3 regions of the Streptomyces sp. NPDC001594 genome follow, and region 1 is predicted to be linked to each of the others. Evidence: predicted binding sites of a transcription regulator. Region 1 holds the regulator's gene; each other region holds the start of a gene.

What was found. Region 1 encodes HrcA, which represses chaperone genes, less so after heat shock. Its sites were predicted from a motif close to TTNGCACTCNGNNNNNCNGAGTGCNAA; they were not measured.
Region 2: a site for HrcA is predicted at 5,664-5,690, ahead of groES (co-chaperone GroES). Genes of this name have one in related genera too.
Region 3: a site for HrcA is predicted at 3,908-3,934, ahead of groL (chaperonin GroEL). Genes of this name have one in related genera too.

The regions. Positions count from the first base shown of each region.
Region 1 covers NZ_JBIAVB010000006.1:194,077-203,355, reverse strand. Annotated here, with positions in the region: gene lepA (translation elongation factor 4) at 1-951, shown strand, start outside; gene ACFY0O_RS14795 (AMP-dependent synthetase/ligase) at 1,207-3,099, shown strand; gene hemW (radical SAM family heme chaperone HemW) at 3,157-4,389, shown strand; gene ACFY0O_RS14785 (Uma2 family endonuclease) at 4,493-5,080, shown strand; gene ACFY0O_RS14780 (DUF3097 domain-containing protein) at 5,058-5,867, opposite strand; gene ACFY0O_RS14775 (MBL fold metallo-hydrolase) at 5,896-6,627, opposite strand; gene hrcA (heat-inducible transcriptional repressor HrcA) at 6,803-7,819, shown strand; gene dnaJ (molecular chaperone DnaJ) at 7,820-8,959, shown strand; gene ACFY0O_RS14760 (nitronate monooxygenase) at 9,105-9,279, shown strand, end outside.
Region 2 covers NZ_JBIAVB010000004.1:424,090-433,368, forward strand. Annotated here, with positions in the region: gene ACFY0O_RS10880 (response regulator transcription factor) at 1-113, opposite strand, end outside; gene ACFY0O_RS10885 (WhiB family transcriptional regulator) at 493-819, shown strand; gene ACFY0O_RS10890 (LysR family transcriptional regulator) at 823-1,719, opposite strand; gene ACFY0O_RS10895 (SDR family NAD(P)-dependent oxidoreductase) at 1,828-2,601, shown strand; gene ACFY0O_RS10900 (ester cyclase) at 2,680-3,378, shown strand; gene groL (chaperonin GroEL) at 3,472-5,100, opposite strand; gene groES (co-chaperone GroES) at 5,212-5,520, opposite strand; gene ACFY0O_RS10915 (response regulator transcription factor) at 5,819-6,505, shown strand; gene ACFY0O_RS10920 (ATP-binding protein) at 6,518-7,891, shown strand; gene ACFY0O_RS10925 (FtsW/RodA/SpoVE family cell cycle protein) at 8,182-9,279, shown strand, end outside.
Region 3 covers NZ_JBIAVB010000027.1:14,277-23,555, reverse strand. Annotated here, with positions in the region: gene ACFY0O_RS35690 (phosphoribosylanthranilate isomerase) at 1-184, opposite strand, end outside; gene ACFY0O_RS35685 (hypothetical protein) at 443-1,375, shown strand; gene ACFY0O_RS35680 (Uma2 family endonuclease) at 1,435-2,013, shown strand; gene groL (chaperonin GroEL) at 2,092-3,711, opposite strand; gene ACFY0O_RS35670 (cold-shock protein) at 4,066-4,272, opposite strand; gene ACFY0O_RS35665 (ubiquitin-like small modifier protein 1) at 4,667-4,945, opposite strand; gene thrC (threonine synthase) at 4,982-6,307, opposite strand; SAM riboswitch class I at 6,301-6,439, opposite strand; gene ACFY0O_RS35655 (glucosyl-3-phosphoglycerate synthase) at 6,643-7,593, shown strand; gene ACFY0O_RS35650 (trehalose-6-phosphate synthase) at 7,709-9,169, shown strand.

The DNA of each region.
Region 1 (9,279 bases):
GGCTACAAGGACCCGAAGCCGATGGTCTTCTCGGGCCTGTACCCGCTCGACGGCTCGGACTACCCGGAGCTGCGCGAGGCCCTGGACAAGCTCCAGCTCAACGACGCCGCGCTCGTCTACGAGCCGGAGACCTCCGCGGCCCTCGGCTTCGGCTTCCGCGTCGGCTTCCTCGGCCTGCTGCACCTGGACGTGGTCCGCGAGCGCCTGGAGCGCGAGTTCGGCCTCGACCTGATCGCCACCGCGCCCAACGTGGTCTACCGGGTGGTGCTGGAGGACGGCAAGGAAGTCACCGTCACCAACCCGAGCGAGTTCCCCGAGGGCAAGATCAAGGACGTATACGAGCCGGTCGTCCGGGCCACCGTCCTCGCGCCCACCGAGTTCATCGGCGCGATCATGGAGCTCTGCCAGACCCGCCGCGGCACCCTCCTCGGGATGGACTACCTCTCCGAGGACCGCGTCGAGATCCGCTACACGCTCCCGCTCGCGGAGATCGTCTTCGACTTCTTCGACCAGCTGAAGTCCAAGACGCGCGGCTACGCCTCCCTGGACTACGAACCCACCGGCGAGCAGGCCTCCAGCCTGGTCAAGGTGGACATCCTGCTCCACGGCGACAAGGTCGACGCCTTCTCCGCCGTCTGCCACAAGGACGCCGCCTACGCCTACGGGGTGCGCCTGGTCGCCAAGCTGCGCGAGCTCATCCCGCGGCAGGCCTTCGAGGTGCCGATCCAGGCGGCCGTCGGCTCCCGCGTCATCGCCCGCGAGACCATCCGCGCCATCCGCAAGGACGTCCTCGCGAAGTGCTACGGCGGTGACATCTCCCGTAAGCGGAAGCTGCTGGAGAAGCAGAAGGAAGGCAAGAAGCGCATGAAGATGGTCGGCTCCGTGGAGGTCCCGCAGGAGGCCTTCATCGCCGTCCTCTCCAGCGACGAGTCCAGCGCCAAGAAGAAGTAGCCGCGGCCGTTCCATGTCGCGCGAAAAGGGTCCACATGCACACGCATGGGGGCCCTTTTCGTTATGAAGCGGCCGCTCGGGGGCCCTTACGTACCGGCCGGTCGGCCTCTACCCTGATCAAAGCTCGATGGTTACCGGCCAGTTAACCGGCCGGTAATGAAAACCCGCCAGCCGCGTACCCGGCGGCCGGCCCCCGCCAGTCCCAAGCGCCCCACGCCCACGCCCTGGCCGCGTGGACCCGGTCCGGAGGATGTCGTGAGCGACACACAGACCTTGATCGAGAACCGTCCGCCCACCGTGGCGGCCCTCTTCCTTGACCGCGTCGCCGCCACGCCGAACGGGGAGGCCTACCGCTACCCCGTGCCCTCGGCCCGCCCCGAGGGGGGCCCCGACGACTGGAAGTCGCTCAGCTGGGGACAGGCGGCCGACCGGGTCTTCGCCATCGCCGCCGGCCTGATCACCCTCGGCCTGCACGCCGAGGAGCGCGTCGCCCTCGCCTCCAACACCCGCGTCGAGTGGATCCTCGCCGACCTGGGCGTGATGTGCGCCGGCGGCGCCGTCACCACGATCTACCCCAGCACCAACGCGGACGAGTCCGCCTTCATCCTCTCGGACTCCGAGAGCCGGGTGCTCATCGCCGAGGACGGCAAGCAGCTGGCCAAGGCCCGCGAGCGCCGCGCCGACCTGCCCGACCTGCGCCACGTGGTCGTCATGGACGCCGCCGACGCGGTGGCCGCCGACGGCGACCCCGAGGGCTGGGTGCTCTCCCTGGCCGACCTGGAGGCGCGCGGCAAGGAGTACCTCGGCCAGCACCCGGCGGCGGTCAAGGACCGGATCGCGGCCATCACCGCCGACCAGCTCGCCACCCTCATCTACACCTCGGGCACCACCGGCCGCCCCAAGGGCGTCCGCCTCCCGCACGACAACTGGTCGTACATGGCCAAGGCCACCGTCGCCACCGGCATGATCAACAGCGACGACGTGCAGTACCTCTGGCTGCCGCTCGCGCACGTCTTCGGCAAGGTGCTCACCTCCGGCCAGATCGAGGTCGGGCACGTCACCGCCGTCGACGGCCGCATCGACAAGATCATCGAGAACCTGCCGGTGGTCCAGCCCACCTACATGGCGGCCGTCCCGCGCATCTTCGAGAAGGTCTACAACGGCGTGGCCGCCAAGGCCCGGGCCGGCGGCGGCGCCAAGTACAAGATCTTCCAGTGGGCGGTCGGCGTCGCCCGCGAGTACGCCAAGGTCACCCAGGACAACTACCGCCGCACCGGCCGCGCCACCGCCCCCTTCGGCCTCTCCACCCGGCACAAGGTCGCCGACGCCCTCGTCTACTCCAAGCTCCGCGAGGCCTTCGGCGGCAAGCTCCGCGCCGCCGTCTCCGGCGCCTCCGCCCTCGCCCCCGAGATCGGCTACTTCTTCTCCGGCGCCGGCATCCACATCCTGGAGGGCTACGGCCTCACGGAGTCCAGCGCCGCCTCCTTCGTCAACCCCGGCGAGGCCTACCGCACGGGCACCGTCGGCAAGCCGCTCCCCGGCACCGAGGTCCGCATCGCCGACGACGGCGAGGTCCTGCTGCGCGGCCCCGGCATCATGCAGGGCTACCACCGCCAGCCCGACAAGACCGACGAGGTCCTGGAGAGCGACGGCTGGCTGCACACCGGCGACATCGGCGAGCTCTCCCCGGACGGCTACCTGCGCATCACCGACCGCAAGAAGGACCTGATCAAGACCTCGGGCGGCAAGTACGTCGCCCCGGCCGAGATCGAGGGCCAGTTCAAGGCGATCTGCCCGTACGTCTCCGCCATCGTCGTCCACGGCGCCGACCGCAACTTCTGCTCCGCCCTGGTCGCCCTCGACGAGCCCGCCATCCTCGGCTGGGCCGCCGAGAACGGCCTGGAGGGCAAGACGTACGGCGAGGTCCTGGCCGCCCCCGAGACCGACCGGCTGATCGAGACCTACGTACAGACCCTCAACGAGAACCTCCAGCGCTGGCAGACGATCAAGAAGTTCCGGATCCTGCCGCGCGACCTGGACGTCGAGCACGGCGACCTCACGCCCAGCCTGAAGCTGAAGCGCCCGGTCGTCGAGCGCGAGTTCAAGCACCTCATCGAGGAGATGTACGCCGGCTCCCGGGAGGCCTGACCCCGCCCCCGGACCGAGGGCGTAAACGACCATGGGGCGGTGCGGGACAATGGGCGCATGCCTTCCGCACTGCCCGACGGTGAACCCATGCCCGAAGACGGCTCGCTGCCGTCGCACGCCCTGGCGGGCGCCGGGGAGCGGCCCCTGGGCTTCTACCTGCACGTCCCGTACTGCGCCACCCGCTGCGGGTACTGCGACTTCAACACCTACACCGCCACCGAGCTGCGCGGCACCGGCGGCGTCCTCGCCTCCCGCGAGAACTACGCCGACACCCTGATCGACGAGGTCCGCCTGGCCCGCAAGGTGCTCGGCGACGACCCGCGCGCGGTACGGACCGTCTTCGTCGGCGGCGGCACGCCCACCCTGCTGCCCGCCGCGGACCTCGTCCGCATGCTCGGGGCGATCCGCGACGAGTTCGGCCTGGCCGAGGACGCCGAGGTCACCACCGAGGCCAACCCCGAGTCCGTGAACCCCGAGTACCTGGCGGAGCTGCGCGCCGGCGGGTTCAACCGGATCTCCTTCGGCATGCAGAGCGCCAAGCAGCACGTGCTGAAGGTCCTCGACCGCACCCACACCCCCGGCCGCCCCGAGGCCTGCGTCGCCGAGGCCCGCGCGGCGGGCTTCGAGCACGTCAACCTCGACCTGATCTACGGCACCCCCGGCGAGTCCGACGAGGACTGGCGGGTCTCCCTGGAGGCCGCGCTCGGCGCCGGACCGGACCACATCAGCGCCTACGCGCTGATCGTCGAGGAGGGCACCCAGCTGGCCCGCCGGATCCGCCGCGGCGAGGTCCCGATGACCGACGACGACGTCCACGCCGACCGGTACCTGATCGCGGACTCCGTCATGGCCGAGGCCGGGTACTCCTGGTACGAGGTCTCGAACTGGGCCACCTCCGAGGCCGGCCGCTGCCTGCACAACGAGCTGTACTGGCGCGGCGCCGACTGGTGGGGTGCCGGCCCCGGGGCCCACTCGCACGTGGGCGGGGTCCGCTGGTGGAACGTGAAGCACCCCGGCGCCTACGCGGCCGCCCTCGCCGAGGGCCGCTCCCCGGGCGCGGGCCGCGAGCTCCTCTCGGAGGAGGACCGGCGTGTGGAGCGGATCCTGCTGGAGCTCCGCCTGGTCGACGGCGTCCCCCTGTCCCTGCTGGCCCCGGCGGGCCTGGAGGCCTCCCGCCGCGCCCTGGCCGACGGCCTGCTGGAGGCGGCCCCGTACGAGGCCGGCCGCGCGGTGCTGACCCTGCGGGGGCGGCTGCTGGCGGACGCGGTGGTGCGGGACCTGGTGGACTGATCCCCCAGTCGGGTGAATGCCCGCGGAACCCGGATGCCACTGCTTACGCTGGACCTAGGCTCGCCGCCGTAAGCGACGGCGGCGAACGCGGAGGACCACGGAGATGACTGCTGTGGATGACCGGCTGATCACGGATGTCGCCAAGTTCTTCGAGGACCTGGTGGTCCCGGAGGGCTTCAAGGCTGAGCTCCTCAGGGGGGACATCGTGATGATGGCCGGGCTCGACTGGGTCCACAATCTGATCATCCTGCATGTGCTGAAGCAGATTCCCCTCGACAGGTGGTATCCGGTTCAGACGCAGGACATCGCCATTCCCGGCGAGACATCGGAGCCGCAGCCCGACCTGGTGGTGGTTGAGCACGGCGCGTTTGAGGGGCCGGGGAGGCTTGTTCCGGCCCCAGCGACCACTCTGCTGGTTGAGGTCGTGTCGAAGAACAGCGTCCACACCGACTACGAGATCAAGCGGTCGATGTACGCGGCCGGCCGGGTTCCGGCATATCTGATCATCGACCCCTTTGAGGCTGTGTGCGTCCTGCTGACGAAGCCGACGGGGCGGGGAGAGGAAGCGGACTACGACGTGGAACTCACCACTGCGTTCGGGTTGCCGGTTCCAGTGGATGTCCTGGGGATCAAGCTGGACACCACCGAGTTCCGCACACTTCCAAAGTTCAAGCGCTACCGCCGGCCGTGACGAAGTCGATCAGTTCCTCCACCCGCCCCAGCAGCGTCGGCTCCAGGTCGCGGTAGGACGTCACGCGGGACAGGATGTGCTGCCAGGCGGCCCCCGTGTTCTCCGGCCAGCCCAGGGCCCGGCAGACGCCCGTCTTCCAGTCCTGGCCGCGCGGGACCTCCGGCCACGCCCGGATGCCCAGCGCCGACGGCTTCACCGCCTGCCAGACGTCCACGTACGGGTGGCCCACCACCAGCACGTCCGGGCCGGTCACCGACGCCGCGATCCGGGACTCCTTCGAACCCGGCACCAGGTGGTCCACCAGGACCCCGAGGCGGGCGTCCGGGCCCGGGGCGAACTCCGCCACCACCGCCGCGAGGTCGTCGACCCCCTCCAGGTACTCCACCACCACGCCCTCGATCCGCAGGTCGTCACCCCACACCCGCTCGACCAGCTCGGCGTCGTGCCGCCCCTCCACGTAGATCCGCCCCGCCCGGGCCACCCGCGCCCGCGCCCCCGGGACGGCGATCGAGCCGGAGGCCGTACGGGCCGGCGCGGCCGGGGCCCGTGACGGGCGGGTCAGGGTCACCACGGCCCCGTCCAGCAGGAAGCCGCTCGGCTCCAGCGGGAAGACCCGGCGCTTGCCGAAGCGGTCCTCCAGGGTCACCGTGCCCGCCTCGCACGCCACCACCGCGCCGCAGAAGTCCGTGCCCGCCACCTCGACCACCAGATCGGGGTCGGCAGGCACCTCCGGCACGGGCTTGGGGCGCTTCCACTGCGGGGTCAGGTCGGGGGAGTACTCACGCATCCGGCCGACACTAGGAGAGCCGCGGCCCTCACGCTCCCGACACGCCGAACCGGGCCGCCAGTGTGGCGCGTTGCGCACGCACGAAGCCCGCGTCCACCACCGCTCCGTGACCCGGCACGTACAGGGCGTCCTCCCCGCCCAGTGACAGCAGCCGGTCCAGCGCCGCCGGCCACTGGCCCGGCACCGCGTCCGAGCCCGCCTGGGGCTCCCCGGACTCCTCGACCAGGTCCCCGCAGAACACCGTCTCCCGCTCGCCCGGCACGAAGACGGCCAGGTCGTGCTGGGAATGCGCGGGCCCCACGTTCGCCAGCAGCACCTGGAGCCCGCCGAGCTCCAGCGTCCACTCGCCCGACACCAGGTGCCCGGGCGCCGTCAGCAGGTCGCACGCCTCGGCGGCCTCGTCCTCCGCCAGGCCCTGGGCCACCGCGCTGTACCGGAGCTCCTCACGGCCCCCGGGCGTGGCCAGCAGCCGGTCCAGCCCCACCGCGCCGTAGGTCCGGGCGCCCGCGAAGGCGGCACCGCCCAGCACGTGGTCGAAATGTCCGTGCGTGAATGCGATATGGGTCACGTGCCGGCCGGTCAGCCGCTCCGCCTCGGCACGGATCTCAGCCCCCTCCCGGACGCTCGATCCGGGGTCGATCAGGAGCACCGAGTCGTCCCCCACCACCAGCCCCACCGTGCAGTCCCACACCGGGAGCCGTCGCCGGCCCACCCGCGGGGCCACCCGTTCCCAGCCCGCCTCTTCCCAACGTACGTCCATGCCGCGACGCTACCCTGGCGGGCCACCCTTGCCTGCTGCGTACTACCCGGCCGTACACTGACCGGGGGATCTCTGGCACTCGGCCGAGCAGAGTGCCAGCCGATCAAGACCGCAGGACCGCAGGACCGCCCGACCACGACCGCCCGACGACCGACCGCATCCGGAGGTGTGCGCGATGCTCAGTGAACGCAGACTCGAAGTGCTGCGCGCCATCGTCCAGGACTACGTCGGGACGGAGGAGCCCGTGGGCTCCAAGGCCCTCACCGAGCGGCACAAGCTGGGCGTCTCACCGGCCACCGTGCGCAACGACATGGCCGTGCTGGAGGAGGAGGGCTACATCGCCCAGCCCCACACCAGCGCCGGCCGGATCCCCACCGACAAGGGCTACCGCCTCTTCGTCGACAAGCTGGCCGGCGTCAAGCCGCTGTCGACGCCCGAGCGCCGGGCCATCCAGAACTTCCTCGACGGGGCCGTCGACCTCGACGACGTCGTCGGCCGCACGGTGCGGCTGCTCGCGCAGCTCACCCGCCAGGTGGCCGTCGTCCAGTACCCGTCGCTGACCCGCTCCACCGTCCGGCACGTCGAGCTGCTGTCGCTGGCCCCGGCCCGCCTGATGCTCGTGCTGATCACCGACACCGGACGGGTCGAGCAGCGCATGGTGGACACCCAGACCCCCTTCGGCGAGCAATCCCTCGCCGACCTGCGGGCACGGCTCAACAGCCGGGTGGTCGGCCGGCGTTTCACCGACGTCCCGAACCTGGTGCAGGACCTGCCGGAGTCGTTCGAGGTCGACGACCGGGCCACCGTCAAGGCGGTGCTCGCGACCCTCCTCGAAACCCTGGCCGAGGAGGCGGAGGAGCGGCTGATGATCGGCGGCACCGCCAACCTCACTCGCTTCGGACATGATTTTCCCTTGACGATCAGGCCCGTCCTGGAAGCGCTCGAGGAGCACGTGGTGCTCCTCAAGCTGCTGGGCGAGGCCGGGGAGTCGGGGATGGCCGTACGGATCGGGCACGAGAACGCCTACGAGGGGCTCAACTCCACGTCGGTCGTGTCCGTCGGCTACGGTTCGGGCGGCGAAGCAGTCGCCAAACTCGGCGTGGTCGGACCGACCCGCATGGACTACCCCGGAACGATGGGAGCGGTACGCGCAGTGGCACGTTACGTCGGACAGATCCTGGCGGAGTCGTAAGTGGCCACGGACTACTACGCCGTACTCGGCGTGCGCCGCGACGCATCGCAGGACGAGATCAAGAAGGCCTTCCGCCGCCTCGCGCGTGAACTCCACCCGGACGTGAATCCGGACCCGAAGACGCAGGAGCGCTTCAAGGAGATCAACGCGGCCTATGAGGTCCTCTCCGATCCGCAGAAGAAGCAGGTCTACGACCTCGGCGGCGACCCGCTGTCCTCCTCGGGCGGCGGTGGCGGCGCGGGCGGCTTCGGGGCGGGCGGCTTCGGCAACTTCTCCGACATCATGGACGCCTTCTTCGGCCAGGCCTCGCAGCGCGGCCCGCGCTCGCGGACCCGCCGCGGCCAGGACGCCATGATCCGCCTCGACCTGGAGCTGGACGAGGCCGCCTTCGGCACGACCAAGGAGATCCAGGTCGACACCGCCGTGGTGTGCGGCACCTGCTCCGGCGAGGGCGCCGCCCCCGGCACCTCCGCGCAGACCTGTGACATGTGCCGCGGCCGCGGTGAGGTCTCGCAGGTCACCCGGTCCTTCCTGGGCCAGGTCATGACCTCGCGCCCCTGCCCGCAGTGCCAGGGCTTCGGCACCGTGGTCCCGACCCCGTGCCCCGAGTGCGCGGGCGACGGCCGGGTCCGCTCCCGCCGCAGCCTGACGGTCAAGATCCCGGCCGGCGTCGAGAACGGCACCCGGATCCAGCTCGCGGGCGAGGGCGAGGTCGGCCCCGGCGGCGGCCCCGCCGGCGACCTCTACGTGGAGATCCACGAGCTGCCGCACCCGACCTTCCAGCGGCGCGGGGACGACCTGCACTGCACGGTCACCATCCCCATGACGGCGGCGGCCCTGGGCACCAAGTGCCCGCTGGAGACGCTGGACGGCATGGAGGAGATCGACATCCGCCCGGGCACCCAGTCCGGCCAGGCGATCCCGCTGCACGGGCGCGGCGTCACGCACCTGCGCGGCGGCGGCCGCGGCGACCTGATCGTCCACGTCGAGGTCACCACCCCCGGCAAGCTGGACGCCCAGCAGGAGGAGCTGCTGCGCCAGCTCGCCAAGCTGCGCGGCGAGGAGCGGCCCATGGGCCAGTTCGCGCCGGGCCAGCAGGGCCTGTTCAGCCGCCTGAAGGACGCGTTCAACGGCCGCTGACCGCTCGGCGGACGGACTCCGCGAGAGCCCGGTACGGGAGACCCCGTACCGGGCTCTCGCCGCTCCGGCCCCGCCGGGAAAGCGGACTATGCCAGGCGAATGCCATGATTCGGAGCCGTGACCCGGACATGGCACGATGCAGTCCATGTCCTCCGCACCGAACGGTCTCCACCCGTACCCGATCGTGCAGGCTCCCATGGCGGGCGGCGTCTCCGGCCCGCCCCTCGTCGCCGCCGTGTGCGAAGCGGGCGGCCTCGGCTTCCTGGCCGGCGGCTACAAGACCGCCGACGGCATGTACCAGGAGATCAAACAGACGCGCG
Region 2 (9,279 bases), on a different contig from region 1:
TCCTCACCGTTGGCGGCCGTCGTCACACGCTCGACGCCGGGCACGGTGGCAACCGCGCGACGGAGCGCCTCTCGGGCAAGCGGGGAGTCGTCGCAGACGAGGACGGAAGTCATGACCGCCCTCCGCAGCTGCTGATGCGCGTCACCTTGAGCCTCCAGGCTGGTACGTATCGTCACCTGTGCGGTCGATGCCCTCGGACACCTGTCCGGGAACTTCTCGTTTCAACCGCACTCGCTCTCTCAACGACGGTCACTCGAAAGAGTTACGGGTCGGACGAACACCTTCGGCACTCTACGTGAGGAAGCGATCACGGTGCTGGAGGCGCCCTCGGCGCGTCCTCCATCTGGAGCTATGCCCTATTTGGCGGCTTTCCTTCCGTTTGGCATGTGTCTGAGGCTAGATTCCCAATGAGTCATATTTACATCTACTACGACAGTAGGTGTGGAGACATGGACCGTATCCGCCTCAGTACCGGCACCAAGAGGACTACCCATGGCAGATTTCTCCCGCCTCCCCGGACCGAACGCCGACCTCTGGGACTGGCAGCTGCTCGCGGCCTGCCGAGGGGTCGACAGCTCCCTCTTCTTCCACCCGGAGGGCGAGCGGGGCGCGGCCAGGAGTGCGCGCGAGGCCTCGGCTAAAGAGGTCTGCATGCGCTGCCCGGTGCGCTCGGAATGCGCCGCGCACGCACTCGCCGTCCGCGAGCCCTACGGGGTGTGGGGCGGCCTCACCGAGGACGAACGCGAGGAACTGATGGGCCGCGCGCGGCACCGCCTGATCCCCGCGTCCAGCACGATCGGCCCGATCACCCCGCACTGACCGTCAGCGGGCGGCGGCCCGCACCAGCTCCCCCAGGGTCGCCGCCACCGCCGGCACACGGGCCAGGTCGGGCAGCGTCAGCGCCACGACCTCCCGCTCCACCGCCGGCTCCACCACCAGGGCGCTCACGCCCTTGGCCCGCACCGACTCCACCGCCAGCTCCGGCAGCACCGCCACGCCCAGCCCCGCGCCGACCAGCCCGACCACGGCCGGGTAGTCGTCGGTGGCGAAGTCGATGCGCGGGGTGAAGCCCGCGCCCTCGCACACCTCCACCAGATGGCGTCGGCAGCGCGGGCAGCCCGCGATCCAGGGCTCGTCCGCCAGCTCGGCCATGCCCACCCGGCCGGCCCCGGCCAGCCGGTGCCCCTCGGGCACCAGCCCGACGAGCCGGTCGGTCAGCAGCGGGGTGACCACGAGGTCCTCCCACTCGGCCACGGCCGCGGCCCCGCCGTAGCGGAAGGCCAGCGCCAGGTCGCAGTCCCCCTCGCGCAGCATCTCCACCGAACGCGGCGGCTCCGCCTCCACCAGGGAGATCCGGGTGCCCGGGTGCTCGGCGCGCATCGCCGCGAGCGCGGTCGGCACCAGCGTGGAGCTGCCGCTGGGGAAGGAGACCAGTCGGACCCGCCCGGCGCGCAGCCCGGCGATGGCCGCGACCTCCTCCTCGGCGGCGGTCAGCCCGGCCAGGATCCCGGCGGCGTGCCGCACGAGGGCCTCCCCCGCCTGGGTCAGCCGCATCTCGCGGCCCGTACGGACCAGCAGCGGGGTGCCGGCCGACTGTTCCAGGGCCTTCATCTGCTGGGAGACGGCGGGCTGGGTGCAGCCCAGTTCGCGGGCGGCGGCGGAGAAGGAACCGGTCCCGGCGACAGCGCGCAGGATCCGCAGGTGGCGTGCCTCAATCACCCTTCGAGCATAAGCCCGCCTTTTGCTCCGGCCGCAATCTTCGGCCGAACCTTTGGGAAAGGCCCCACGGGGGTGGGGGCGCGCGGCCCGGGCGGCTATTTTGCGCACATGACGACTGCGTTGATCACTGGATCCACGGCGGGCATCGGCGCCGCCTTCGCCCGGCGGCTCGCCGCCCAGGGCCACAACCTCGTACTGGTGGCCCGGGACACGAAGCGGCTGGCCGAGCAGGCCACCGAGCTGCACGACCGGCACGGCATCGAGGCCGAGGTGCTGTCCGCCGACCTGGCCACGGAGGAGGGCATCGCGGCGGTCGAGACCCGGCTCCGGGACCGGACGCACCCGGTGGACCTGCTGGTCAACAACGCCGGCTTCGGCAACAAGGGCCGCTACCTGGAGGTCTCCATGGCCGACGAGCTGGCCATGCTGAAGGTGCACATCGAGGCGGTGCTGCGGCTGACCTCGGCGGCGACGGAGTCGATGCGCTCGCGCGGCCGCGGCGGGGTCGTCAACGTGGCCTCGGTGGCCGCCTTCGTCCCGCGCGGCACCTACGGGGCGAGCAAGGCCTGGGTCGTGCAGTTCACCCAGGGCGCGGCCCGCGACCTGGCGGGGTCGGGGGTGCGGATGATGGCGCTGTGCCCGGGCTTCGTGCGGACCGAGTTCCACCAGCGGGCCGGCATGGGCACCGACAACATCCCGGGCTGGATGTGGCTCGACGCCGACAAGCTGGTGGCCGCCGCGCTGGCCGACCTGGCGCGCGGGAAGACGGTCTCGATCCCCGACCCGCGGTACAAGGCGCTGATGGGCGTGGTGAAGCTGACCCCGCGCGGACTGCTGGGCGGGGTGTCCTCCCGGACGGGGCGCAAGTACGGGCCGCAGTAGATCCCCCGCACAGGCCCCCGCAAACGGGTGAAATCTCCCTAAACTGGACGTGTCCCATCCACCCCGGGAGGCGACGCGATGACGTTCGTACAGGTAATCGATTACGAGACCAGGCGGTTCGACGAGATGAACGCCCTCATCGACCGCTACGCGGAACAGACCAGCGGGAAGCGCACGGTCACCCACACCATGATCGGCCGGGACCGCGACTCCCAGACCCACTACGTGGACCTCGTCGAATTCCCCTCGTACGAGGAGGCCATGAGGAACTCTCACCTCCCCGAGACCGACCGGATGTTCCAGGAGATGGTCGCGCTCTGCGAGGGAATGCCGAAGTTCATGAACCTCGACGTGGTGCGCGACGAGTACCTCAACAAGCTCGTCGTGAACCGGATGTTCGAGGAGTGCATCCTCAAGGGCGACTTCGCCGTCCTGGACGAGTGCCTGGCGGCGGACTACAAGGACCACGACATCATGGAGAGCGAGGGCCAGAGCGACGGCCGCGACGGCATGCGGCAGACCATCAGCACGTGGAGGGAAGCGTTCGACTTCTCCTTCGACCAGACCCGGCAGATCGCCGAAGGCGACTGCGTCACGACCCTCTGGAACTGGAAGGGCAACCAGAAGGGAACGTTCATGGGGGTCGCCCCGACCGGCAAGGAAGTCACGATGTCGGGATGTACGACCTTCCGGATCGCCGACGGCCGGATCGCCGAGGGCTGGTGGTACTACGACGCCCCGAGCCTGATGCGGCAGATGGGCATGATGCCCGAGTAGCGGGCCGGCGGACACACAAGAGGCCCTGGTCACCACCGCGTCGCAGCGGTGACCAGGGCCTTCTCGTTCAGCTCGCGCCCAGGGGCGCTGACCTCAGTGGCTGTGGCCGTGACCGTGGCCGTGACCGGCGTCGGCCTCTTCCTCGGCCGGCTTCTCGACGACCAGGGTCTCGGTCGTGAGCAGCAGGGAGGCGATGGAAGCGGCGTTCTCCAGCGCGGAGCGGGTGACCTTGACCGGGTCGATGACGCCGGCCTTGACCAGGTCGCCGTACTCGCCGGTGGCGGCGTTGAAGCCGTTGCCCTTCTCCAGCTCCGCCACCTTCGAGGTGATGACGTAGCCCTCGAGGCCGGCGTTCTCGGCGATCCAGCGCAGCGGCTCGACGGCGGCGCGGCGGACGACCGCCACACCCGTGCCCTCGTCACCGGTCAGGCCGAGGTTGCCCTCGAGGACCTTGACGGCGTGGACGAGCGCGGAGCCACCGCCGGAGACGATGCCCTCCTCGACCGCGGCGCGGGTCGCGGAGATGGCGTCCTCGAGACGGTGCTTCTTCTCCTTGAGCTCCACCTCGGTGGCGGCGCCGACCTTGATGACGCAGACGCCGCCGGCGAGCTTCGCCAGGCGCTCCTGCAGCTTCTCGCGGTCCCAGTCGGAGTCCGTGGACTCGATCTCGGCCTTGATCTGGTTGACGCGGCCCGCGACGTCAGCGGCGTTGCCGCCACCGTCGACGATGGTCGTGTCGTCCTTGGAGATGGTCACGCGGCGCGCGGAACCGAGGACGTCCAGACCGGCCTGGTCGAGCTTGAGGCCGACCTCCTCGGCGATGACGGTGGCACCGGTGAGGGTGGCCATGTCCTGGAGCATCGCCTTGCGACGGTCGCCGAAGCCCGGGGCCTTGACGGCGACCGCGTTGAAGGTGCCGCGGATCTTGTTGACGACGAGGGTGGAGAGCGCCTCGCCCTCGACGTCCTCGGCGATGATCAGCAGCGGCTTGGAGCCACCCGCCTGGATGACCTTCTCCAGCAGCGGCAGGAGGTCCTGGATGGAGGAGATCTTGCCCTGGTTGATCAGGATGTACGGGTCGTCGAGGACGGCCTCCATACGCTCCTGGTCGGTGACCATGTACGGGGAGAGGTAGCCCTTGTCGAAGGCCATGCCCTCGGTGAACTCCAGCTCCAGGCCGAAGGCGTTGGACTCCTCGACGGTGATGACACCGTCCTTGCCGACCTTGTCCATCGCCTCGGCGATGAGCTCGCCGACCTGCGAGTCCTGCGCGGAGAGCGCGGCCACGGCGGCGATGTCGGACTTGTCCTCGATCGGGCGGGCGGTCGCGAGGAGCTCCTCGGACACGGCCTTGACCGCGGCGTCGATGCCCTTCTTCAGGGCGGCCGGGGAAGCGCCGGCGGCGACGTTGCGCAGACCCTCGCGGACGAGCGCCTGGGCGAGCACGGTCGCGGTGGTGGTGCCGTCACCCGCGATGTCGTTGGTCTTGGTCGCCACCTCCTTCACCAGCTGCGCGCCGAGGTTCTCGTACGGGTCGTCCAGCTCGACCTCGCGGGCGATGGTGACACCGTCGTTGGTGATGGTGGGGGCGCCGAACTTCTTGTCGATGACGACGTTGCGGCCCTTGGGGCCGATCGTCACCTTCACCGTGTCGGCAAGCTTGTTGACGCCGCGCTCGAGGGCGCGACGGGCGTCCTCGTCGAACTTCAGGATCTTCGCCATGGGAGCGGTTCAGCCCTCTCGAAAACTCGGGTTTAACGAACCGCGCCCCTCGCCGCCCGGCAATCAGCGGGGTGACCAGGGGCGCAGTTCAAAGCAATGCGTGAGAAGTGATTACTTCTCGACGATCGCGAGCACGTCGCGGGCCGAGAGGACGAGGTACTCCTCGCCGCTGTACTTCACTTCGGTGCCGCCGTACTTGCTGTACAGCACGATGTCGCCGACGGAGACGTCCAGCGGGAGACGCTGGCCGTCCTCGAAGCGGCCCGGGCCGACCGCGAGGACGACGCCCTCCTGGGGCTTCTCCTTCGCGGTGTCCGGGATGACCAGGCCGGAGGCCGTGGTCTGCTCGGCGTCGAGCGGCTGGACCACGATGCGGTCCTCAAGCGGCTTGATGGCAACCTTGGAGCTGGCGGTCGTCACGATCCGACCTCCCCCTTCGGAGATCCGGGGTTAACTGTCTGAGGTGGCGACCAGGTCGATCCGTCGTCGCGGGTGCCGGACCTGCCTGTCGCTGTGTTGGCACTCACCGGTGGCGAGTGCCAGGTGTGACACTATTCCGGCGATTAGCACTCGGTCAAGCGGAGTGCCAACACGCTCTGCTGGATCCGCGTATTCCGGCCGCGGGTGGCCCCGTTTGGCCCAAACCGGCCCTGCCGCACCCGGCCCCGCCACATCCAGCCCCGCGGGGGGACGGCGCCCGGTATGTGAGGCTTGGCGCGTGCGCATCCTGGTCGTCGAAGACGAAGAGAACCTGGCCGAGTCCCTCCGGCAGGGCCTGTCCGCCGAAGGCCACCGCGTCGAGGTCGCCCACGACGGGCACCGCGGGCTGGAGCTGGCCCTCACCGGCGGCCCCTACGACGTCGTGCTGCTGGACCTCATGCTCCCCGGCCCCGGCGGCGCCGAGATCTGCGCCCGGATGCGCGCCCACGACGACCCCACCCCCGTCCTGATCCTCACCGCCAAGGACGGCGAGTACGACGAGGCCGAGGGGCTCGACGCCGGGGCCGACGACTACCTCACCAAGCCGTTCTCCTTCGTCGTCCTCGGCGCCCGCCTGCGCGCCCTCGCCCGCCGCGCCGCCGGCCCCGGCCCGGCGCCCGCCGTGCTCCGCGCCGGTGACCTGGTCCTCGACCCGCACGACCGCCGCTGCCGCCGCGGCACGCGCGACATCGAACTCACCGCCCGCGAGCTCGGCGTGCTCGCCTGCCTGATGGAACGCCCCGGCCGGGCCGTCGCCAAGCAGGACATCCTCGACGAGGTCTGGGACTCCCCGCACGGCATCGACCCCAACATCGTCGAGGTCTACGTCTCCTCCCTGCGCAAGAAGATCGACGCCCCCTTCGGCCGCCGCTCCATCCGCACCGTCCACGGCACCGGCTACCGCCTGGCCCCCGACGGCGGCTGAGGGAGGCCCGCATTGGTCAGCAGCCTGCGCGCCCGGACCGCACTCGCCGCCGCGCTCGCCATGGCCGCCGTGCTAGCCGCCGGCGGGCTCTGGCTCTACACCCTCATGCGCGGCAACCTCCTCGACGACACCACCGGCCGCACCGAGCTCGCCGCCCGCAAGGTCGCCGCGCAGGCCGACACCCGCACCCTCCCGCCCGGCGGCCGGCTGCCCGCGCCGGAGGGCGGGGTCGACCTGGTCCTCGTACGCGACGCCCAGGGCCGCACCGTCGCGAGCACCGCCGCCGGCGGGGATCCCCGCGACATCCCCCGCCTCGACGGACTGCGCCCCGGCCCCGGCCAGGACTCCCGGTCCGCCGTGCTGGCCCCCGCGCACCCCGGCGGCCAGCGGCGCGTGGTCGTCGCCGTCGACGCCCCCGGCCCGCCCGGGGCGCACGACCCGGCCGCCCCGCGCACCGTGTACGCCATGACCGTGCTCGGGGACGTGGACGCCGCCACCCGCGCCGTCGCCGTCGCCCTGCTCGCCGGGGCGCCACCGATGATCGCCTTCGCGGCGGCCGTGGCCTGGTGGGCCACCGGGCACGCGCTGCGCCCCGTCACCGCCATCCGCTCCGGGCTGGCCGCGGTCACCGCGAGCGAGCTCGACCGCCGCGTCCCCGACCCCGGCGGCGCCGACGAGATCGCCCAGCTGGCGCGGACCGTCAACGACACCCTCGACCGGCTGGAGCGCTCCGACGCCCGGCAGCGGCAGTTCACCGCCGACGCCTCGCACGAGCTGCGCAACCCGCTGGCCGCCGTCCGCTCCCGGCTGGAGGTGGCCCTGGCCATGGAGCGGCCCGACCGGGCCTCGGTGGAGGCCGCGCTGGCCGACACCGGACGGCTCCAGCGGATCGCCGCCGACCTGCTGCTCCTGGCCCGCCTCGACGGGGGGCCCGCGCCGCGCCCCGAGCCGGTGGACCTGGCCCTGCTCGCGGCGGAGGACGCGGCGCGCCGGCCCGCGCCCCGGGTGCCGCTGCGGGTGGAGGCCCCGGCACCGGTCCCGGCGTACGGGGACGCGGCGCGGCTGGAGCGGGCCCTGGGCAACCTGGTGGACAACGCCCTGAGGTACGCGCGGGGCCGGGTCCTGGTGCGGGCCGCCGCGCGGGACGGGTGGGCGGTGCTGGAGGTGGCCGACGACGGTCCGGGGATCCCGGAGGCGGACCGGGCCCGAGTCTTCGAGCGCTTCGTACGCCTCGACGCGGACCGGGGCCGGGCCAGCGGCGGCACCGGCCTGGGCCTGGCGATCGCCCGCGAGATCGCCCGGGCCCACGGGGGCGACGTCCGCGCCCTGGCCGCGCCGGGCGGGGGCGCGCTGCTGGAACTGCGGATCCCGTCGGGCAGGCGCTGAGCCGCCGGGCCCTCAGGCGCAGAAGCTGAATTCGGCGGAGTGCAATTTTCGACACTCCCCGTCGAGGGCTTCGCAAGGAACCATGGGGAGGACATCAACGTCGTAGATGATATGAAGATAAAGCGCCTCATTGCCGAGCAGATCGGTCCCCGGACCGCCGCTGCGACCCCGAGTGCACCGGGCGCCGCGTCTCCTTCCGCCCTCCCCTCATCCCCGTCTGCCCCTCCGCCGCCGTCACGGCAGGAGCCGTCACGGCCGGAGCCGGACAGCATCGACGGTGGCGGCGTCCCGTGCGTGGACTGAGGCCCCTGACGGTGGCGGGCGCCCGCCGCCGGACCGAAGCACTCCTGCTGGTGTTCGTCGTCGCCATCGCCGTCTTCGGGCACGTGAGCGCGGGCCTGGCCATGAACGGCGAGCTGCCGCAGCACCTGGCCAGCTTCGTGATCAGCATGTCGCTGCTCTCGCTGGTGGGACACCTGGGCATCCGCCGGTTCGCGGCGTACGCGGACCCGCTGATCTTCCCGCTCGCCATGCTGCTGACCGGGCTGGGGCTGGTCCTGATCCACCGGCTCGACCAGGGGTACATCGAGCGCTACGGCTCGGACGCGAACGCGCCCGGCCAGCTGATGTGGACGGTGGTCGGCGTCGCCGCCTGCCTGCTGGTGGTGGCGCTGCTGCGGGACCACCGGCTGCTCCAGCGGTTCATCTACATCACGATGGCCGTCGCGCTGGTGCTGCTGATCGCGCCGGCGTTCTTCGGCGCGGACACGTACGGCGCGAAGCGGTGGATCATCCTGTTCGGGTTCTCGCTCCAGCCGGGTGAGTTCGTCAAGATCATGATCGCGATCTTCTTCGCGGGGTACCTGGTCATCCACCGCGACTCGCTGGCCCTGACGGGCCGGAAGTTCCTGGGCATGCGGCTGCCGCCGATGCGGCAGCTCGGGCCGATCATCACGGTGTGGATCATCTCGCTGCTGGTGCTGGTCTTCGAGCGCGACCTGGGCACGTCGCTGATCTTCTTCGGCGTCTTCGTGGTGATGCTGTACGTCGCCACCGAGCGCACCAGTTGGATCGCGTGCGGCCTGGTCCTGGCGGCGGGCGGCGCCTTCGTCGTCGGCTCGACCGAGCCGCACGTCAAGGCGCGCGTGGCGGCGTGGCTCAACCCGCTCTCCTACTACTGGGAGAACCGGCCCCCCGGCGTCACCTCCGACCAGTCGGCGCAGGCCCTGTTCAGCTTCGGCACGGGCGGGGTCTCGGGCACCGGCCTGGGGATGGGCCACCCCGAGCTGATCAAGTTCGCGGGGCGCAGCGACTTCATCCTGACGACGGTGGGCGAGGAGCTCGGCCTGGCGGGGGTCATGGCCGTCCTGCTGCTGTACGCCCTCCTG
Region 3 (9,279 bases), on a different contig from region 1:
CGGTGAGCACCCCGTCCGGCACCCGAGCCCCGAGCTCGCGCGCCAGATCGGCGGTGAGGGTACGGGGGCTGTTCGGGGCGAGGACGAACCCGACGGCGTCGGCCCCCGCCTCCACCGCCACATCGACGTCCTCAGGCGTCTTCAGCCCGCAGATCTTGACGAAAACGCTCTTCCCGTCGCTCATACGGCCAGTCAACCACCCCGCCCGGGGCTCAAGCCCCGAGGGTCCGAGCGCTTTGTCTGTGGAATGGGTGGTGGGCGGAGCCCACCACCCACCACCCTCCCCAACCGGCGGCCATACCAGGCCAGATGACGATCCGTGACCGGCTTGCCACACAGGGCTAACAGGCCCTACCTTGCGGCTGGAAACGAATTCGGCCCCCGCCGGTGCGCCAACACCGAACGAGGGCCTGACCAAACGAGATCGGACACAACGATCCCCATGGATGCCAGCCAGCTTAGTGCTGCCCCGCACCCCCTCGCCAAGCCCGGCTACGGAAAAATCGCCGCCCCGGAGCAAGCGCCCCGCACCGCCCGCGACTTCGCGCACCTCCCGGCCCGGGAGGCGGCCGTCGCCGGGTACCTCGACCGGCTGCCGGACGGCGCCGACATCAGCGTGAAGACCCTCGCGGCGGTCCTGCCCCTGGGGGGCCAGTGCGCACTGCGCACCGCCCTCAACCGGCTGGCCACCGCCGGGCACCTGCACCGCGTACGGCAGCGGCTGCCCGGGGAGGCCACCCGGTGGGTCACCCGTACCTACTTCTCCCGCACCGCCCGCGACGGCGCCTGGTGGGCCCGGTTCACCCAGAGGGATTCCCCCGCACCGACCGCCCCACCACCACTCCCCCAGGCACCCCCGCCCCCACCACACACCCCGGCCCCGTCACAGCCACCGCCCCCAGCCGCCCCCGGCCCCGGGCCTGCCCCTGACCCCCGCCCCAACCCCGGCCCCGCCGCCTACGGCATCCTCGCCTCGCTCGGCCGCGTCGCCCCCGCCCTCGCGCTCTCCAAGGCCGACTGCACGGCCCTGGCCCCGCTCCTCGTGCCCTGGCTGGACCGGGGCATCACCCCCGACCGCATCCGGCTCGCCCTCACCGCCGGGCTGCCGCCCGTGGTCCATCACCCGGCGGCCCTGCTCCGCAAGCGCCTGGAGGCCAAGCTCCCCGCCGCACCGCCCGCCCCGGCCCCGGCGACGCCCCCGGTCCGCGCCGAATGCACCGAATGCCGCGCGCCCGGCCCGCCCACCGCCTTCACCGAGGGCCGCTGCCGCGCCTGCCGCCCGCAAAGCCCCCGCCCACCCGTCTTCACCCCGACCCTCACCCCGGCCGAGGTCCGCGCCCACGCGGCCCGCGTCCGCGAAGGGAACCGCCGATGACCAGTCCCCCGCTCCGCCGCCGCCGAACCCGGGCACCATGGTGTCGAGGAGGCGACGCCATGACCCCCAGCACCGCCGCACACGCCCAGATGTCCCTGAAGGACTTCGAGACGCTGGCAAGCCGCGCACCCGAGACCGTCACGCTCGAATTCATCAACGGAAGGCTGGAGGTCAAGCCGGTGCCTGACGGCGACCACGACGAGATCATCATGTGGGTCGCGGACCAGTGCATGGCGCACCGCCCCGACCTGCGCTTGTACCGCGAGCGCGGGCTCCGCACCGAGCAGTACCGCAACGGCCGCGCCCGGCCCGATGGCGTGCTCGCCCCGCAGCGGCACTTCGCCGGCCACGGCGAGTGGTCCGATCCCGCAGGGGTCCTGATGGCCGTCGAGGTCACGTCGCACGACCACGACACCGAGGCCCGCGACAGGCAGGAGAAGCACGAGGGATACGCACAGGCGGGCATTCCCGTGTTCCTGTTGATCGACCGTGACAGCGACACCCTCACCGTCTACAGCGAGCCGGAAGGCGGACACTACCGCCAGCAGGATTCCTGCCCATACGGCGGAACCCTCGCACTCCCCGAGCCGGTCGGGTTCCCGCTCACCACCGAGGAGCTCAAGGACTACGCCCACTGAAACGCCCGAGGGCGGCACCCCCTCCGCAAGGAAGGGGTGCCGCCCTCGTTCGAGAACAGCCGATCAGCGCGGGGCCGATCAGAAGTCCATGTCACCGCCCGGCATGCCGCCCGGAGCGGCGGCGGCCTTCTCCGGCTTGTCGGCGATGACGGCCTCGGTGGTCAGGAACAGCGCGGCGATGGACGCGGCGTTCTGCAGCGCGGAGCGCGTGACCTTCGCCGGGTCGATGATGCCCTCGGCGATCATGTCGACGTACTCGCCCGTGGCGGCGTTCAGACCGTGGCCGACGGCCAGGTTGCGCACCTTCTCCACGACGACGCCGCCCTCGAGACCACCGTTGACGGCGATCTGCTTCAGCGGGGCCTCCAGCGCGAGCTTCACGGCGTTGGCGCCGGTCGCCTCGTCACCGGTGAGCTCCAGCTTCTCGAAGACCGAGGAGGCCTGCAGCAGGGCCACGCCACCGCCGGCGACGATGCCCTCCTCGACGGCCGCCTTCGCGTTGCGAACGGCGTCCTCGATGCGGTGCTTGCGCTCCTTGAGCTCGACCTCGGTCGCGGCGCCGGCCTTGATGACGGCCACGCCGCCGGCCAGCTTCGCGAGGCGCTCCTGGAGCTTCTCGCGGTCGTAGTCCGAGTCGGAGTTCTCGATCTCGGCGCGGATCTGGTTGACGCGGCCCTGGACCTGGTCGCTGTCACCGGCACCGTCGACGATGGTGGTCTCGTCCTTGGTGATGACGACCTTGCGGGCGCGGCCGAGCAGGTCGAGACCGGCGTTCTCCAGCTTGAGGCCGACCTCCTCGGAGATGACCGTGCCGCCCGTGAGGATGGCGATGTCGCCGAGCATGGCCTTGCGGCGGTCGCCGAAGCCCGGGGCCTTGACGGCGACGGACTTGAAGGTGCCGCGGATCTTGTTGACGACCAGGGTCGACAGGGCCTCGCCCTCGACGTCCTCGGCGATGATCAGCAGCGGCTTGCCGGACTGCATGACCTTCTCCAGGAGCGGCAGCAGGTCCTTGACCGAGCCGATCTTGGAGTTGACGATCAGGATGTACGGGTCGTCGAGGGACGCCTCCATACGCTCCATGTCGGTGGCGAAGTACGCCGAGATGTAGCCCTTGTCGAAGCGCATGCCCTCGGTGAGCTCCAGCTCCAGACCGAAGGTCTGGGACTCCTCGACGGTGATGACGCCTTCCTTGCCGACCTTGTCCATGGCCTCGGCGATGAGCTCGCCGATCTGGGTGTCGGCGGCGGAGATGGAGGCCGTGGAAGCGATCTGCTCCTTGGTCTCGACATCCTTGGCCTGGGCGAGCAGGGCGGCGGAGACGGCCTCGACGGCCTTCTCGATACCACGCTTGAGGGCCATCGGGTTGGCACCGGCGGCCACGTTGCGCAGACCCTCGCGGACGAGCGCCTGGGCAAGGACGGTGGCGGTGGTCGTACCGTCGCCGGCGACGTCGTCCGTCTTCTTGGCGACTTCCTTGACCAGCTCGGCGCCGATCTTCTCGTACGGGTCCTCGAGCTCGATCTCCTTGGCGATGGAGACGCCGTCGTTGGTGATCGTGGGCGCACCCCACTTCTTCTCAAGGACGACGTTGCGACCCTTGGGGCCAAGGGTGACCTTGACGGCGTCGGCGAGCTGGTTCATGCCACGCTCGAGACCGCGCCGGGCCTCCTCGTTGAACGAAATGATCTTGGCCATCTGAAGTGGTCCTCCAGGACTGGGGTTCCCCCCACGCCGCCAAGCGTCAGGGGAGGGTGGATTGCTCCGGACCGCGCCCGCGCCCGCGACGGACGGCCTGCCGACCCGGCGGTTCCTTCCCGCCGGACCCTGCGGGCCTCACCGGCCCGGTCCTCGTCTTGTAGCACTCTCACCCGGAGAGTGCTAACGCCAATGATTAGCACTCGGCCCCCACGAGTGCAAGCGGCTTCGAGACATGCCGGGCCGGCGTGCGCGCCGTACCGGTCCGGGACATACGTGAGGGGCCCGCATCCCGGCCGGGATGGGGGCCCCTCACGTGTTGGTGCGTGCGTCGGTGGCCGATCGCGCTTCGACTCAGCCGGCCGCGAGCTTGACCATGTCAGCCTGCGGACCCTTCTGGCCCTGCGAGATCTCGAACTCGACCCGCTGACCCTCTTCAAGGGTGCGGTACCCGTCCATCTGGATGGCGCTGTAGTGGACGAACACATCCGCGCCACCGTCGACCGCGATGAAGCCGTAGCCCTTCTCCGCGTTGAACCACTTGACGGTGCCCTGAGCCATGCCTAACTCCCCTATTACTGGCCCTTGCGCAGGTCCGCACTTCGCGGACCCGGGTCAGAACTTGCGCCGGAACGCCTCGACCGGGGCTGAATGTATCCGCACCGCTGCTGTCTGCAACAGGTCATTCCGACGAGAAATCTGGACACGCGCAAACGTGGAAATGGGCTGAAAAGTTGGCGTATTCCTGGGCAAGTCGGGCCAGACGAACCGCACCAATGCCCCAAAAGGCGCACGCATGTTGACTCAATGTCAACCCTCATACAGCCCGTTCATATGCGGCGGGCAAGAACAGCGGAGGGGACTTCCCCAACTCTACCGCGCCCAATCAAGCAGAATTGCCCCCTCCGCTTCTAGCGGAGGGGGCAATTCTGATTACTTCCGGGCGCGCGACGGCTCAGCAGCCGCCGGCGACGGCGGGGATGATCGAGACGCCCGCGCCGTCCGGCGTCGCCGTCTGCAGGCCGCCCTCGAAGCGCACGTCGTCGTCGTTGACGTAGACGTTCACGAAGCGGCGCAGCTTGCCCTGGTCGTCCAGGACGCGCGCGGCGATGCCCGGGTGGTTCGCCTCCAGGGAGTCGATCACCTCGGCCAGGGTCGCGCCCTCGGCCGGGACCTCGGCGGCGCCGCCGGTGTAGGTGCGCAGGATGGTGGGGATGCGGACGTTGACGCTCATGGCGCTACCGCCTTTCCGTGTAGTGCGAGGGAAGGGTCAGGCCAGGCCGGCGGCGCGGAACGCGTCCAGGCTCGGGCGGATGGTGGCGGTCTGGCCGGTGCCGGCCACCGCCTCCAGGGTCTTGAGGCCGTCACCGGTGTTCAGGACCACGGTGGTCAGCGAGGGGTCCAGGACCCCGTTCTCGATGAGCTTCTTCGTCACGCCGACGGTCACGCCGCCCGCGGTCTCGGCGAAGATGCCCTCGGTCTGCGCCAGGATCCGGATCGCCTCGACGACCTGCTCGTCGTCGACGTCCTCGACGAAGCCGCCGGTGCGGCGGGCGATGTCGAGCACGTACGGGCCGTCCGCCGGGTTGCCGATGGCCAGGGACTTGGCGATCGTGTTCGGCTTCTGCGGGCGCACCACGTCGTGGCCGGCCTTGAAGGCCGTGGACACCGGGGAGCAGCCCTCGGCCTGGGCGCCGAAGATCCTGTACGGCTTGTCCTCGACCAGGCCGAGCTTGATCAGCTCCTGCAGACCCTTGTCGATCTTCGTGAGCTGCGAACCGGACGCGATCGGGATGACGAGCTGGTCGGGCAGCTGCCAGCCGAGCTGCTCGCAGATCTCGTAGGCGAGCGTCTTGGAGCCCTCGCCGTAGTACGGGCGCAGGTTGACGTTGACGAAGCCCCAGCCCTCGCCCAGCGGGTCGCCGATGAGCTCGGAGCAGAAGCGGTTCACGTCGTCGTAGTTGCCCTCGATGCCGACCAGGTCGCCACCGTAGACACCGGCCATGACGACCTTGCCCTGCTCCAGGTCGTGCGGGATGAAGACGCAGGACCGGAAGCCGGCGCGGGCGGCCGCGGCGCCGACGGCGCCGGCCAGGTTGCCGGTGGAGGAGCAGGAGAGGGTGGTGTAGCCGAACGCGCGGGCGGCCTCGACGGCGATGGCCACGACGCGGTCCTTGAAGGAGTGCGTCGGGTTGCCGGAGTCGTCCTTGACGTAGAGCTTGCCGGTGACGCCCAGCTCCTTGGCCAGGTTCTGCGCGTCCACGAGCTTGGTGAAGCCCGGGTTCAGGCTCGGCTTGGAGGCCACGTCGGCGGGGACGGGCAGCAGCGGCGCGTACCGCCAGATGTTGTTCGGGCCGGCCTCGATCGCCGCGCGCAGGGCCTCCGGGTCACCGGCGGGCAGCTCGTACGCCACCTCCAGCGGACCGAAACACTCGACGCAGGCGAAGATGGGGCCGAGCTCGAAACGGGTGCCGCACTCACGACAGGAAAGGCCGGTGGCGGGGCCGAGGTCGACGGACCCGGCGGTCTCGGATCCCGGAGCGGCAGAGGTGGCGACAGACTGTGCAGCCATGATGGCGAGGCCCTTTCTCCTCATCTTCCCCATGGCGCACTTCGCCATGAGACGGAATTGGCACCTTCCCTAGCCGGGGCCCCGCGCGAGCGAGAACCGACTGGAGGGTTGCCGGGGCTTCAACGGGCCGTGTCCCTCTGCCCCTCTGGATGAGCGGTATGGCACCGGCACACGCGCTCGAAGGCGCGCCGGTGCGTTTGTCGCGAGGCCCCCGGCATGCGGTGGACCTTCGCGTTGTTCAAGACTGTAACCGAAGGGGCGGTGGGTTGAGACAGCCGTCCGAACCGCGAGATGGATCACGATTCGGCCGAAAACCGCCGGGTCTGATGCCGCCGCCGAGTAGCCAGGGAGTGCTGAGAGTGCTGGATGAGGTGGAGCGCTGGCTGGCCGACCGCTCCTGGTCCGCCGCCGACCGACCGCTCGACCAGCTCCTCGAGCGCAAACGGGCGGCCGGGACCACCGTGAGCGTGGTGCTGCCGGCCCTCGACGAGGAAGCCACGGTCGGGGAGATCGTGCGGGTGATCCGGCGCGACCTGATCGAGGGCCTGCCGGTGCCGCTGGTCGACGAGCTGGTCGTCGTGGACTCCGGGTCCACCGACCGGACCGCCGAGGTCGCGGCCAAGGCCGGCGCCCGGGTGGTGCACCGCGACGAGATCCTGCCCCGGCTGCCCGCCGTGCGCGGCAAGGGCGAGGTGCTGTGGCGCTCGCTGCTGGCCACCACCGGCGAGATCGTCTGCTTCGTCGACGCCGACCTGCGCGACTTCTCGTCCGCGTTCGTCTCCGGCATCGTCGGCCCGCTGCTCACCGACCCGCAGGTGCAGTTCGTCAAGGCCATGTACGACCGCCCGCTGGGGGACGCGCCCGGCCAGGGCGGCCGCGTCACCGAGCTGGTGGCCCGCCCGCTGCTCAACCTCCACTGGCCGCAGCTGGCCGGCTTCGTCCAGCCCCTGGGCGGCGAGTACGCCGTACGCCGCTCCCTGCTGGAACGTCTCCCCTTCCCCGTCGGGTACGGGGTCGAGCTCGGCCTGCTCGTCGACGCCCTGCACACCGTCGGACTCGACGCGATGGCCCAGGTCGACGTCGGGGTCCGGCTGCACAAGCACCAGAGCGGGCAGGCACTGGGCCGGATGGCCGCCGCGATCTACCGCACCGCGCAGCTGCGGCTCTCGCGCGGCCATCTCGTACGGCCGGAGCTCATCCAGTTCGAGAGGGGGCCGGACGGGTTCGTTCCGCGCAGCCACTCCGTGGACACGGAGGAGCGGCCGCCGATGCTGGAGATAGGGGAGTACGCGGTCCGGCGCGTGGCGTGAGCGTCCGCGGACGGGCTGCGGCTGGGCTGAGGGCGGGCTGCGGCTTGACCAGCACGTGACGAATCGGGCATTTCCCGGACGTTTGAGCGAGGAGGCGCCGGGCTAGGTTCGCGACATGGCTTCTCAGGTACTCGTCGCCGCCAACCGCGGCCCGCTCTCGTACGCCCTCGCCGCCGACGGCAGCCTCAGCGCCCGGCGCGGCGGGGGCGGTCTCGTCTCCGGCCTGTCCGCGGCGCTCGCGGCGCAGCCGGAGGCCCTGTGGATCTGCGCGGCCCTCTCCGACGCCGACCGCGAAGCGGTCCGGCGGGGGATCTCCGAGCCGGGCGTGCGGATGCTGGACATCGACCCGGCGGTGTACGACGACGCGTACAACGGCATCGCGAACTCGGTGCTCTGGTTCACCCACCACCACCTCTACGACGTCCCCCGCGAGCCCGTCTTCGACGCGGAGTTCCGGCGGCGCTGGGACTCGTACACCGCCTACAACCAGGCCTTCGCCGAAGCCCTGGCCGAGGAGGCCGCGCCGGGCGCCCGCGTCCTCGTCCAGGACTACCACCTGGCCCTGGTCCCGGGGGCCCTGCGGGAGCTGCGCCCCGACCTGCGGATCGCGCACTTCACGCACACCCCGTGGGCCTCCCCCGACGTGCTGCACATGCTCCCGGACGACATCCGCAGCCGGCTGGTGTGGGGCATGCTCGGCGCCGACCAGCTGGGCTTCCACACGGCGGCGTGGGCCGCCGCCTTCATCAGCTGCGCCACGGTGGACGACGTGCACGGGGTCGCGGACGGCTTCGTCCCCCGCGAGGAGCACCAGGGCGGGGTGCACCACCGCAGGCTGACGGAAGACGGCCGGTACGGGGAGACGCGCTTCACCGGGGTCGGCCAGTATCCCCTGGGTGTGGACGGAGACGACCTGCGCGCCCTGGCCCACCGGCCGGAGGTCGACGAGAAGCTGGCCGCGCTGCGGGCGGAGGTGGGGGATCGGAAGACGATCGTCCGGGTGGACCGCACGGAGCTGTCGAAGAACATCCTCCGGGGCCTCCTCGCCTACCGGGAGCTGCTGACCGCCCACCCGGAGTGGCGCGGCCGGGTGGTCCACCTGGCGTCGGCCTACCCGTCCCGCCAGGACCTGGAGGTCTACCGCACCTACACGGCGTCGGTCGCCGCGCTCGCGGAGGAGATCAACGCCGAGTTCGGGACGGAGGACTGGCAGCCGGTCCTCCTCTCCGTCCAGGACGACTTCGCCCGCTCCCTGGCGGCGTACCGGATGGCGGACGTGGCGCTGATCAACCCGGTGCGGGACGGCATGAACCTGGTCGCCAAGGAGATCCCGGTGGTGTCGGAGGCGGGTTGCGTCCTGGTCCTGTCGACGGGGGCGGGGGCGTACGAGGAGCTCCGCCTGGACGCCCTGACGGTCAACCCGTACGACGTCACGGCGACGGCCGAGGCCCTGCACGCGGCCCTGACGATGCCGGGGGAGGAACGCGCGGCACGCACGAAGCGCCTGGCGGCAGCCGCCACGGCCCTCCCCCCGACGAGCTGGTTCACGGCCCAGCTGGAGGCGCTGGGGGAGTAAAGCGGGGCCGGGGCACTGGACGCCGCCGGGGGCGCGGGCCCGCCATCTCCTCCGCGAGGCGTCCCGGCCGCCCGGCGCCTGCCCACCCGCCTCCCTGGGTGCGGGGCGGT